2 regions of the Paenibacillus germinis genome follow, and region 2 is predicted to be linked to the other one. Evidence: a T-box and tRNA genes for the amino acid it is inferred to sense, from the RefSeq annotation. Region 2 holds a T-box; the other holds one or more tRNA genes.
The links. A T-box is a leader RNA that pairs with one kind of tRNA and senses whether it is charged. The one in region 2 lies ahead of ileS (isoleucine--tRNA ligase), so its partner is inferred to be a tRNA-Ile.

Region 1 (5,979 bases), on a different contig from region 2:
TGGCACAATCGATTGCCGCCTCAGTTGTCAGTATTCCTGCAACCTCCCAAGGCTCACGAACGGTTGGCAGCAGTTCCGGATCAATTCCGAGTTGTCCCAACAGTTCACTGGACCAACACTTATTGGCTACATCATAAGCTAATGTGCCTGAGGCATCCGTTGACTCGGTTCCTACTTCGCCGGTTAGCCTGTACCTAATATAATCCTTCGGCAGCATGACTTTCCAAATCTTCGCATAGGTATCCGGCTCATTCTGCTTTAACCACAACAGCGATAAAAGCAGAAAGCCGGTCGCAGCCCGGTTCTGTACTAGCTTGCCAAGCTGCTCGATAGAATACATCGCCTCAAGCTGTTCCTTCTGTTCAATTGAACGCTGATCGCACCAAATAATCGCAGGCCGAAGCACCTGTCCGTCCATTCCGATTGCAACAAGCCCATGCATCTGTCCAGATAAGCCAATAGCGTAACGGTCACTGCAGCCTGCTCCTGCTAGCCTGACAGATTCAGATAAGGTTTTTCGTACCGCCTCCCACCAATGTTGAGGCTCTTGCTCCGCATAGCCGACTAAAGGCGAATGAATGTCATAGCTTTGCTGAGATAAGCCTACCATCCTTCCCGCGGGGTCCATTGCAGCCGTCTTCACGCTGGAAGTCCCTAGATCTATTCCGAGTAGTATTGTCATTCTACATCCCATCCATTTCTTAAGAGTTCAGCGTGTTTTTGCTGTCCAGCATGCTCATATTCTATCTGTGCCAGTACCGTGCTTGAACAATTCTTCGACATTTGAGGTCACTGTCCCTTTAGGAAAATTAGACTGGCCTGTAATAGTACATGCTAAAATGTAAAAAAGCCCCTCGATTTCATCGTGAAGAGATGAAATCGAGAAGCTTATTTGAGGGGATAAAATAATAAAAACCCTTATATACCAAGGGTTTCCGTACTATGGGCCCAGAGGGACTCGAACCCCCGACCAATCGGTTATGAGCCGACCGCTCTAACCAACTGAGCTATAGGCCCAAAGTAAAATTTGGTTGCGGGGGCAGGATTTGAACCTGCGGCCTTCGGGTTATGAGCCCGACGAGCTACCGGGCTGCTCCACCCCGCGTCATTAGCTGCCGCTCAACAGCGACAAAAATAAATATACACTAAATGCGCGGTCTAAGTCAAGCGTTAATTTCTAGGGCATTTCGTTTGAATTACGTGTTATAACGAACGCCAAATCGTCCTTTTTTGGACTTAAAAACTTCCACTTCTTGTGGGCATTCATAGCCGTAAATCCACCAGTCTTCTTCCATTCTTTTCGCCAGGCAGCCCGCTTGAAACTTGGAATCGTATAATTTGGCCCAATATATCCAGTTCATTGTATTCACTCCGTTATGTTCATTTCGTTAATCCTATCTTATCCAATAAAAGGCCCCCTTATGAGCACCCCTCCACTTAGCAATGTGTTACTCCTCAAAATAAAGCAAAAAACTACTTGGAGATGCTCTAGAGCATAGGTCCAAGTAGTTCATTGAATTAACTATTGTTTGAAAGTAGTCAACAACCGTTTAACGGATTCACCATATTCGTTCGTGAATGTCTCAAATACCTTGACTTGAATTGGGAAGTCTAGTTGGTTGGATTTCGCATTTAGGTTAATTGTGTTTGTTCCATTGTATAAACGTCCTTCGCCTGACAAGGCTTCAACTGATTTCCCAACAGGATTTCCTACATTATCGAATAATTCGAATGAGAGCTTACTGTTAAACTTATCTACTGTTACTTGCTTATCCGGCTTAATGTCCAGATCCAGCTTCAGCTTATAATCATAAGTCATATTACCTTGGAAAATAGCTGAAATTGTCCAATCTTTAATCGTAATACCATATGGGTACACATCCAGCGTTTTGCTCGTTGGATCATTCTTCTGAACAGGTACTTTCGCCGTCGCAAGCAGTGATTTATAAGTCGTATCGCCACTAACTTGTTGGCTGTATAGGTTCATTTTCAGGCCTTCACCCTTTTCAGATGCTGGAAGTGCATACGAATAACTAACCACATACGAGGCATTAGGAACAACACTTAGTGCTGTAGCTTCCTGTCTTCTTCCTCCATACGCATAACCATCTTTACTAACAAGCTCCGTTTGGATCGCCGGAATTGGAATTGGACGGTCACTGTTGTTCGTCAGTTTAAACTTCGCGACAGCCGTATTAAAGCCATCGTCTTCATTACTTGTTACATGTAATTCAACCAGCGAAACATCGACATTGGAAGGAACGAATTTGTTCGTAGAATCCAGTTTAACTGGTGTGCCTAAGGTATATTCTGGGGCTGGGATGACTCCCTGCGTCGCAGCTCCTATAGGAAGAAGTATATTGACACGTCCTACCCGGTAAGTGTCTTCGTGGAACTTACCATCACCCGTCGCAGTGGCAAAACTCTCTGGTGTCACTACATTCAAGCTAGTAAATTCCGTATCCAGATCAGTTGGAATGACAATATGGATATATTTTTTCTCACCTGGATCTAGCATGACGGAAGCTTCGGCGCGACTGCCGGAATAAACGTTATTTTCTGTTTTCCCATCAATCCCAAAGTTAGGTACGGTTTGACGTTCTTTGGTCGGATTTACAACTTGAATTTGCACAACTGTGGAAACGCCTTTGGCTGTAATTTCCTTATGAATGTCCACAGGTATGAATCCAAGGGATGAGCGCAATATAGGTAACGTAAAAGCTTCTCCCCATTTAAGAATAGCGGTTGGTTTCGTTATCGTGCTGTCACTGCCATTCCATACGATGCCAGAGTCAACTGCTACGGTAAGCAGTGTTGTTTCTTCTTTTGGATACACTTCAAGATCCACATCTACGAAGCTGAGGTCGGAAAGAGCAACATCGTCACTCCGTTCAACCGTCGTCAAATAGCTGAGCTCCTGCTGGCTCTTGGGTTGTATGGATTTAGGGTTTTTGGCACTTGGTTGCAGCGTATATTCGGTACCATCAGCCATCCGAACCCGCAGTTCAAAGTCAGGTACACGAGAGATTTTACCACTCGTATTTCTAATTCGAATGACGGCACCCAATTTCGTTGAATCCGACTCGTGCTCATTGAGCATGCTTTTAATTTCGACCTCAATTTTATCCTTCAGTGTATAGCTTATACTTGTATTTGCTGCAGCTGCTGCTGTCAAGTTCAGACCATCCGCAGCCCATGCAGGGAAAGATGCTGTAGTTAAAAGTGCTGCTGATAGAACAATGGTAGCTAGTGATCTCTTCATCGTCTTATTCACTTATTTCTCCTCCTCAAGCTTTTGTTAATTACCGACTTTTATTTTATCTTGATCTTTTAGTTGATGTTGACCGGATATAACAAGAATTTCGTCTTCTTTTACGCCAGAAATAACTTCCTGATTGGTCTCATTCAATCGACCAAGTTCAACTTTACGCTTCTGAACCGTTTCACCATTCACAACAAAGACAAAATTATTACTGCCTTCGCGAACGATGCTAAGACTTGGAACGACAGGTACATTTTGTTCATCATCTTTGGTAAGTTCTACTTGTGCCTTGGAGCCTGGTTTCAGCTTGCCATCCGGATTCGGAACCTCCAATTCCAGATCATAAGCTTTGGATTGTCCGTTAATCACATCCGATAAGTAAATCACTTTGGCTCCGGCCTTCGTCGTTACCCCTGGTATGTAGAAAGTCAATTCGCTCTTGCCTCTAACAAGGTTAGCCGATGCTTCGGTAAGCTGGGATTTGATTTTGACCGGATTCGTCTGTTGAACTTCCCCTACACGGCCGCCTGGCGCTAACGTTTGACCGACAGTCACATTGAGATCGGTCAACACGCCGGAAGCTGGTGCTTTTACTTCAAGATTGCTAAGAGTCCTCTCAATATTCCGTGCACTTACTTGCGCCGATTCTAAACTAGTCTCTACTTGTGCGAGCGAATTCGTCTCTTGCAATGTTTTCAGTGATCTACGTGCGCTTGCTAAATCTTTCTTTCTATTAATAAGCGCCGTTTCCGCCTGCTCTAATTGAGATTTCGTTGCTGTCCCAAGATCATATTCATTGCGCACCGTGTTGTAGGCTTTCTCTAGATCACTAACAGCAGTCTCCAACTTAGAAACGCCATCCTTGGCATCTTCAATCCCGTTGGAAGTCTTCTGTTTAGCCTCTGTAAGTCCTGCTTGCGCCCCTTTAATATTAACAGAATTCAAATCCTTCTGTATAAGAACATCCGTTGGATCCAGGCGGAAAAGCACTTCGCCCTTCTCTACGATATCTCCGCGTTTCTTCACGATTTCAATGACTTCGCCACCAGACTTCGCGACGATATCTAATTGAACGGATGATACGACGTCTCCGACTTGTTCAACAGGCTCACCAATCTTTTGCTTAGCAATTTTGGCCGTTTTCACTACCTTGACCCCTTGTTCGGCTGCAGCAGTTGTTGCTGCCGGGCTTGCTGCTGGTGATGCGGAACATCCTACGGCTATCGCCGCGCTGAGCGCGACGACACCGAATAATTTGGTACTCTGTTTAATCATAAACAACTGACGTTTCATATTCATTTTCTCCTTTTCCCCTGTTTAGCTTATTGGTGGGCAGATCCTGCTTGCTCGGATTGGATGGAATTCGATTTTCCTTTTCTCTTGAAGAGGCGACCTTCTCTTTTCTTAAATAAGATCTCATATATGATAGGCACGATTACGAGTGTTAGCAGAGTTGAAGTCGTAAGACCGCCAATAACTACAACAGCTAAACCTTTGGAAATGATCGTTCCTTTGGATAATCCAAGTCCTAAAGGCATCAGTGCAAGGATAGTAGCACCTGCCGTCATGATAATAGGTCTTAACCGCGTAATTCCAGCTTCAATAAGTGCGTCACGAATCGAATAATCTTGCTCTCTTAGCTGCTGTACGCGGTCTACGAGTACAATTGCGTTTGTTACAACGATACCGATCAGCATTAGGAAGCCGATGAGCGAAGTTACATTGATCGATTCGCCCGTTATTAGAAGTCCTAAGAGGCCCCCAATAGCTGCAAGCGGCAGTGAAAACAGAATGGCAAGCGGCGCTCTAGCGTTACCAAAGGCAATAACCATAACCATGTAAACAATGAAGATGGAAGCAATGATGGCCATAAACATTTGCATGAAGCTTTTTTGAATATCATCGGATACACCCTTCACTTCACGAGTGACGCCTGAAGGCAGTTCTAGCTTCGCCAGTTCTTCCGTAATTTTCTTGCTGACGCCGCCTTTATCCGTGGCATCAATTTTTGCTCTTACGCTGACGATTTGTTCTTGATCTTCACGACTAATGCTATTTGGCGCTTCAATCTGTTTGACTCGAGATACTTCATTTAATTGAATCGTTTGACCAGTAGGAGTCTTGATTAAGAAAGTACCCAGTTTATCCACAGAGTTTTTGTAAGCGGGATTCAACATAACCTTGGTTGCATAGGTGATGTTATTAAATTTCAGATCGCCCAGCTTCTCTTCTGCTATCCAGGCGTTGACGGATTGTAAAATTTGAGCACTAGAAAGTCCATACAAGCGTGCTTTGTTTTGATCTACAATAATCTCGACTTCGGTTTTGGAATCACTCAAGCTGTCTTTAATGTCGTTCAGCTCAGGGAACTCCTTCATTTTATCTTTAACCAGCTGCGATGCTTGCTTAAGATAAAGTTGGTCATCCCCTTTAAGGGAATACGAGAAATCAGATCCAGTTGAGGTAGGAGGCCCGCCGGTAAACAATTGTATATTCACATCGGATCCTGGTGGCATCAGTTTCAACATATCTTCCTTATACTTCTTGACACCTTCTGTCGCATCGGTTTCTGCGGTTAGCTCGAAAAACATCAGCGCTCTATAAGCATACCGATCACTGCTCTGGTTGTAACCTACAAGGGATTCAATGTACTTGAATGCAGGTTTGCCAACTTTGTCCATATGTGATTTCAAATCTTTTTCAAGTTCTTTGGACTT
Region 2 (6,964 bases):
CTGTAGGAACAGGGCTTAATGCAAAGCCTGAGTATGTGGAACGGGTTATGTTTCATCTAAAAGGGCAAGTGGGAATACCCATTGAACTAGCCGAGCATTTGGTCGACGGCACCCAAAACATGGATGCCTACACAGAGCTTTCCGCTTCCTTGAAAGTATGCGCCGTGAACCTTTCGAAAATATGCAATGATATCCGATTAATGGCTTCAGGTCCTCGCGTAGGCTTAGGGGAGCTGAAACTGCCACCGAGACAACCAGGATCTTCCATTATGCCGGGTAAAGTAAACCCTGTTATGCCAGAGGTCGTGAATCAAGTGGCGTTCCAAGTCATTGGCAACGATCATACCATCTGCTTGGCTTGCGAAGCCGGTCAATTTGAACTAAACGTAATGGGACCCGTACTTGCGTTCAACCTTCTACAATCGCTGAAAATACTGCGGAACGCGGCTGACGTGTTCGAGCGCTTTGCGATTGAGGGCTTGGAAGCCGACCGCGAGCGCTGTGCGACTTATGTCGAGCAAAGCTTCGGCATCGTCACAGCCTTGAACCCGCATCTCGGCTACGAAGTCGCCGCGCAACTAGTGAAAGAAGCTGTGCGCACTGGCATGACGCTCAAAGAGCTGATCCTAGAGCGTGGGCTGCTTACAACTGAGGAGATTGAAGAAATCCTCAATCCGATTCAGATGACCACGCCGGGCATCGCTGGCGAGAGATTGCTGCAACCTGCCGACTAGGGCTGCTGGGTGAAGAAGCTTTGCAGTCTACGACAGCTGGCTAAAGCCTGCTCATAAAACGAACGCCCCCGACCCATCGGTAGATGAGTTGGGGGCGTTTTTAGCATCATTTTTCTGGATTGCTGCTTGCGACGTCTTAATCCACATGGTCGTTCAACGATTCATAAAAGGTAAGCTTATTTCCGAATGGATCTGTGACGCAAACTTCTCTGGTATGCCATGGGCTCATTTCTAAGCCAGGACGAGAATAGGTATATTTTTTATTTTTCAAATTAGAATGAAAAGCTTCTATATCCACGATTTCTATTCGAACCGCTGCACCCGGGCTGCAATCCCCATAATGCTCAGAAAGGTGCAATTTACATTCGCCTAAACTAACCTCCATGTAAAGCGGCATCTCACTCTCAAAACGATGCTCCCAACCTAACGAAAAACCCAAGTAATCGATGTAGAATTCCTTTGCCTTCCTCTCGTCGAACATTCTAAAAATGGGCGTCACACCTTTAATAGTTGTTATAACAATCATCTCCTTGTTTTTTCGTTTGTGTACGCACTTGAATTTCTTGAGCTGCCTATGCCATTTACGAGTACATAAAAGGTTATGTAAACCGTCATGATAACAAATCCGACTAATAAGCAGAAAACGAAGGCCTCTTGATGCAGAGTTTCTCGCAGGATTTCCAGTATTCCGTTATTGAGTAAAGCATCCCAACTGTTTAAGCGATATTCTCTTCCCAAAAGTATGCCATACCCGGATAGAAGCGCGGTCAATGCGATGATCAGCCATGAAACAAAGTGATTGAATCGCTCTTTCCATATCTTTTGAATGATGTACATGGAGCTGCATCCTAGCAATAGACCGTTCCATGCAAATAAGAAGATGATGAAAAAATCATACCAATATGTAAAGGAGAGCGCTCCTTTTTGTACATAAGAGTCCTTCAAAATCGTTAAATGAATGAAGTCCGTAATGACATACGGAGAGTTTGGCAGGAATAATAACCAAGCTAATCCGACTACGATTAAAATGAATTTTTTCAAGATCATAGATTTACGAGTGTGTATAAAATGGGCTATCACAGCAAGGATATACGGAATCCAAGCGAGGAATAAGTTCCAAAGTAGAAATTCATAATAGGTTTGGTTTTTGAACAAAAAGTAGACCCCAATTGTGGAAAGCGAGAGCAAGATCAGAAAGAGATGCAGGTACCAGTGATTCAAGGTTTTCATTGTAGGCTCCACACTTGGTCTATGTATTTGGCAGTGAGTGATGCCACCCCACCCAAGATTATGTCTATATCTTACATTTATTTACTACCTGTAACAAGCAAATAACCCGTTATCCTCGCAGTTAGCGGGGACTAACGGGTTTTTGTCTCAATCTATAGAATCTGCTTGCCCAACAAGGAGCTAATTAAGCCAACGGCTAATTGGGATGTTTTGTTATTGTCGTCGAGAAGAGGATTCACCTCAACGAATTCGGCTGATGTCACAATGCCTGCTTCATGCAGCATCTCAACAGCTAAGTGAGCTTCGCGGTAATGAAGTCCACCTTTTACAATCGTGCCTGTTCCAGGTGCTTCAATCGGATCCAATGAATCGACGTCAAAACTAAGATGCACGCCGTCTGTTTTACTGCTTATATAGTCAATGGCATCTTGCATAATGGAAGCCATTCCTTTGCGATCTATATCATACATGGTATAGCATTTGATTCCCAATGAGCGAATGAGTTTCTTCTCGCCCTCGTCGAGAGATCTTGCTGCAATCAGGACGATATTCTCCGCTTTCACTTTATCATGACTGCCCATAATGCTGGTCAATAAGGGATGCCCCATCCCTAGACTGACGGCCAATGACATCCCATGAATATTACCGGATGGACTTGTATCGGCTGAGTTTAGGTCGGAATGAGCATCGATCCAAATGACACCCAAGTTTTGATAATGGCCGGATAATCCAGCTAAAGTCCCGATAGCTATACTATGATCGCCGCCAATGACGAGAGGAAAGCGTCCTTGTTCCACGACCTGAGAGACTTGCTTAGCCAGAAGTGTATTTACCTCGAGAACCTCTGCCAAATACTTAAGGTTGGTTTGATCAACTTCAGCTGCCAAGGGAGTCGCTTTATCATCCGGAAGACGGATATCAGCGATATGATCGATTGTAATATCCATTTGCTGTAGACCTCGAATTAACCCTGCTTGTAAAATGGCTTTCGGTCCTTTGCTGGCTCCGCGTCGACCTGCTCCAAGATCAAATGGCACAGTAATCGCAGCAATAGTCGGTTTGGTACTCATACGATCAGCTCCTCTGGTCTGGACTTTGATACAAGAAACTCGTTGCGAATCTTTAAGAGGCATCCTTTAATCGCTTTCATTGGAGTGAACGCTTCGAATAAAGCTCGTTTGTAATTAGGTTATCATAACCTAGCTCATAATTGGAGATTTTAATTTGGTTCTTGTGGCAATTGCTGCCGCCTGTTAGGACGCATCATTTCGTGATCTTCATGCTCCAGTATATGACAATGGTACTACGCTCGGTGAAGGATCTGAAACTAGCTATAATGGATGTTACATAACAAAAGTGAACTTGACATTCAATGAAGTTGATGTGAAAATGAATTAACTGATTGTTTTTAATTCATGTAAATTCATTGACGAGAACGAGTACGCTAATCCCCTTGATTTCCAGAGAGTTGGCCTAGAGCTGAAAGCCAACATTCAAGACTTAGCCGAAAATCCCCTCTGAGAAGGAAAGCTGAAGGAATTTTAGTAAGCTGACCCGGGATCCCGCCGTTACAAGGGCCGCGTATGATAGTACGTAGAACGAGAGCTATAATGATCATATCCTTATGATCGTTATGGAACTAGGGTGGTATCGCGAGATGTAATCTCGTCCCTTACGGGACGGGATTTTTTTGTTTTTTTACAACAAATTTTCACGATAAGCCCCAATCATTTTATTAGAGGAGTGTGAGTTACACATGAGAAAAATTGATGTGAAAGAAAAAGCGAGAATCCGCGAACTGCGCATTTTAGAGCAATGGAGATTGAATGGTACGTTCCGCAAGTCGATTGAAAACCGCAAAGGTAAAGCGAACTTCGTCTTTTACGAAGGACCGCCGACGGCAAACGGATCACCCCATATCGGACACGTGCTTGGTCGTGTTGTGAAAGATTTTATCTGCCGCTATAAAACCATGTCTGGGTACCAAGTCATCCGCAAAGCTGGTTGGGACACGCATGGATTGCCCGTCGAGCTTGGCGTGCAGAAGCAGCTTGGTATCTCGGGAAAACAAGAGATTGAAAAATACGGCGTAGCCGAATTTGTTGAGAAATGCAAAAGCAGCGTATTTGAATATGAAAAGCAATGGCGTGAACTGACGGAAGCTATCGCCTACTGGACGGATATGGATAACCCCTATGTTACGCTCAATAACGGTTATATCGAGAGTGTTTGGCATATTTTATCCAATATCCATAACAAAGGACTATTATACAAGGGGCACCGTGTAAGCCCTTATTGTCCCGACTGCCAAACAACACTCAGTTCTCACGAGGTTGCGCAAGGCTATGAAGACGTGAAAGATTTAAGTGCCACTGTGAAATTCAAGAGTAAAAACGCGAGCGAAATCTTTCTGGCTTGGACGACGACCCCATGGACTCTACCTGCGAATGTAGCGTTGGCAGTAAATAAAGACATAGATTATGTCAAAGTGAAACAAAAAGGCGAAGTTTATATCGTTGCGAAAAATCTCGCGGAAAAAGTATTCAAACAAGACTACGAAGTTTTATCTGTGCATAAAGGATTGGAATTCGTCGGCACCGCCTACGAGCCTCCTTTCGGCTATATTAGCCCAACCAAAGGACATATCGTCGTAGATGCTGACTATGTCATGGATACGAGTGGTACGGGTATCGTCCATATTGCTCCTGCGCATGGTGAAGATGATTACCGAACTGCTCGCCGACACGAACTGGATTTTGTGAATGTAGTGAACTTGGCAGGACGTTACAATGATCAGATCACAGACTTCGCTGGACGCTTCGTCAAAGATTGTGACGTCGATATCGTGAAACACTTGTCTGAACGCAGCCTGCTATTTTCCAAAGAGCGCTATGAGCATAGTTACCCTTTCTGCTGGCGCTGTAAATCCCCGCTGCTCTATTATGCGATGGAGAGCTGGTTTATCAAAACGACCGCAATTAAAGAGCAATTGATTGAGAACAACAGTAAAGTCGACTGGTATCCCTCCCACATCCGCGAAGGGCGCTTCGGTAAGTTCCTTGAAGAGCTTGTCGATTGGAACATCAGCCGTAATCGTTATTGGGGTACCCCGCTGAACGTTTGGTTATGTGGGGATTGCGGAACGGAATATGCACCGGGAAGCCACAAAGATTTGCGGGAAAAATCAATAACGCCAATTGACGAAAGCTTGGAGCTGCATAAGCCTTACATCGATGAAGTGAAACTGCGCTGCTCTTGTGGAGGCATCATGGAAAGAACCCCTGAGGTGATCGACGTCTGGTTCGATAGCGGTTCTATGCCTTTTGCGCAGTATCATCATCCATTCGGGGATGAGACGTTGTTCAATGAGCAGTATCCCGCGGATATGATCTGCGAAGGGATTGACCAAACAAGGGGCTGGTTCTTCAGTCTACTTGCTGTTTCAACGTTGTATAACGGCAAATCGCCTTACAAAGCCGTTCTTTCTACCGGACATGTATTGGATGAGAACGGACAAAAAATGTCTAAAAGCAAAGGAAACGGCATCGATCCATGGGAAATCATAGATGAATTTGGTACGGATGCGTTTCGATGGGCCCTGCTGTCAGACAGCGCACCTTGGAACAGCAAGCGCTTCTCTAAGCAAATTGTTGCCGAAGCGAAATCCAAAGTGGTCGATACGATCAATAACACACACGCTTTTTATGCGTTATATGCAACGATTGACCAATATAAGCACGAGGATCATCCGGCTCACAAGCATACGAACGAATTGGATCGCTGGATATTATCAAGACTAAACAGCACACTGCAAAATGTAGGTAAGGGCTTGGAGATTAACGACTTCTTAAACCCAGCGAAGCAAATCGAAAGTTTTGTCGACGAGTTGAGTAACTGGTACATCCGTCGCTCTCGCGACCGTTTCTGGGGCAGTGAAATGACCGTTGATAAAGTCTCAGCGTATCAGACACTGCGTGAAGTGCTGCTGACACTCTCGCGGATGATAGCGCCGTATGCGCCGCTCATTGCCGAGGACATTTACGGTAACCTCGGAGGAGAAGGCAGCGTTCATCTGGCTGATTATCCAAGTGTGATTCATTCAGCCATCGACTTAACGCTCGAGAGTGACATGGAAACCGCACGGCAGATCGTTGAGTTGGCTCGAAATATTCGGAATGATACAGGTATCAAGACACGCCAGCCTCTCTCCGAGTTGATCGTTTCGCTCGATAGCAATTTCGACCTAAGTCGTTTTGAGGAAATCATTAAAGACGAAATAAACATTAAAGGAATCCGTGTAGAACAAAGTGACAGCGGCTTTGTTGACTTCAAAATGAAGCTGAATCTTAAGGTGGCCGGGAAAAAGTATGGCAAATTCGTTGGCCCTCTGCAAAACCACTTTAAACAATTGTCTACTTCAGATACCAAGCAAGCGGTCGATAGTGGTTTTCTTGAAGTAACGATCGACGGAGAGGAACTTCATATCACACTCGATGAGATGCTTGTGGAAAAACAAGCCAAAGAAGGGTTTGCTTCTGCTTCCAGTAACCAGATCACGGTAGCTTTAAACACATCAATAACGGAAGAATTGGAGCAGGAGGGTCTTGTACGAGAAATCATACGTGCAATTCAGGATTATCGTAAAAAGCTGGAGCTGCCTATTGATAAACGAGTCGATCTTGTTCTCGATGTCAATTCGACGTTGAAAGAAGCGTTGGAGCGTTTTGATCATGTTCTGCAAGAGAATGTACTGCTTTCCAGTGTAAGATTCGCTAAGGAAGAAAAAATGGAATCCATCTTGATTGGGGACAACAATTTACGCCTGCTTATAGAATAACTGAAAAAAGGGTAGCACTTAGAGACATGGTTATCATGACTCTCAGTACTACCCTTATTAATTTCTAGAATGCCCAATTCCCCTTGCGGAAAATGGGTTCAATCGTGCCGTCTGCATGTTCGCCGTCAATATCCATTTCGGCAGAGCCGATCATAAAGTCCAC

Region 1: it encodes a tRNA-Ile, which carries the amino acid that the T-box ahead of ileS (isoleucine--tRNA ligase) is inferred to sense. The anticodon was not compared.

The regions. Positions count from the first base shown of each region.
Region 1 covers NZ_WHOC01000019.1:492,943-498,921, forward strand. Annotated here, with positions in the region: gene xylB (xylulokinase) at 1-682, opposite strand, end outside; tRNA gene GC102_RS04715 (tRNA-Ile) at 944-1,017, opposite strand; tRNA gene GC102_RS04720 (tRNA-Met) at 1,029-1,105, opposite strand; gene GC102_RS04725 (hypothetical protein) at 1,197-1,361, opposite strand; gene GC102_RS04730 (hypothetical protein) at 1,523-3,274, opposite strand; gene GC102_RS04735 (efflux RND transporter periplasmic adaptor subunit) at 3,299-4,555, opposite strand; gene GC102_RS04740 (efflux RND transporter permease subunit) at 4,585-5,979, opposite strand, start outside.
Region 2 covers NZ_WHOC01000124.1:30,311-37,274, reverse strand. Annotated here, with positions in the region: gene GC102_RS23315 (aspartate ammonia-lyase) at 1-734, shown strand, start outside; gene GC102_RS23310 (glyoxalase superfamily protein) at 871-1,260, opposite strand; gene GC102_RS23305 (DUF1361 domain-containing protein) at 1,257-1,964, opposite strand; gene rocF (arginase) at 2,117-3,034, opposite strand; T-box leader at 3,382-3,640, shown strand; gene ileS (isoleucine--tRNA ligase) at 3,721-6,801, shown strand; gene GC102_RS23290 (aminopeptidase) at 6,866-6,964, opposite strand, start outside.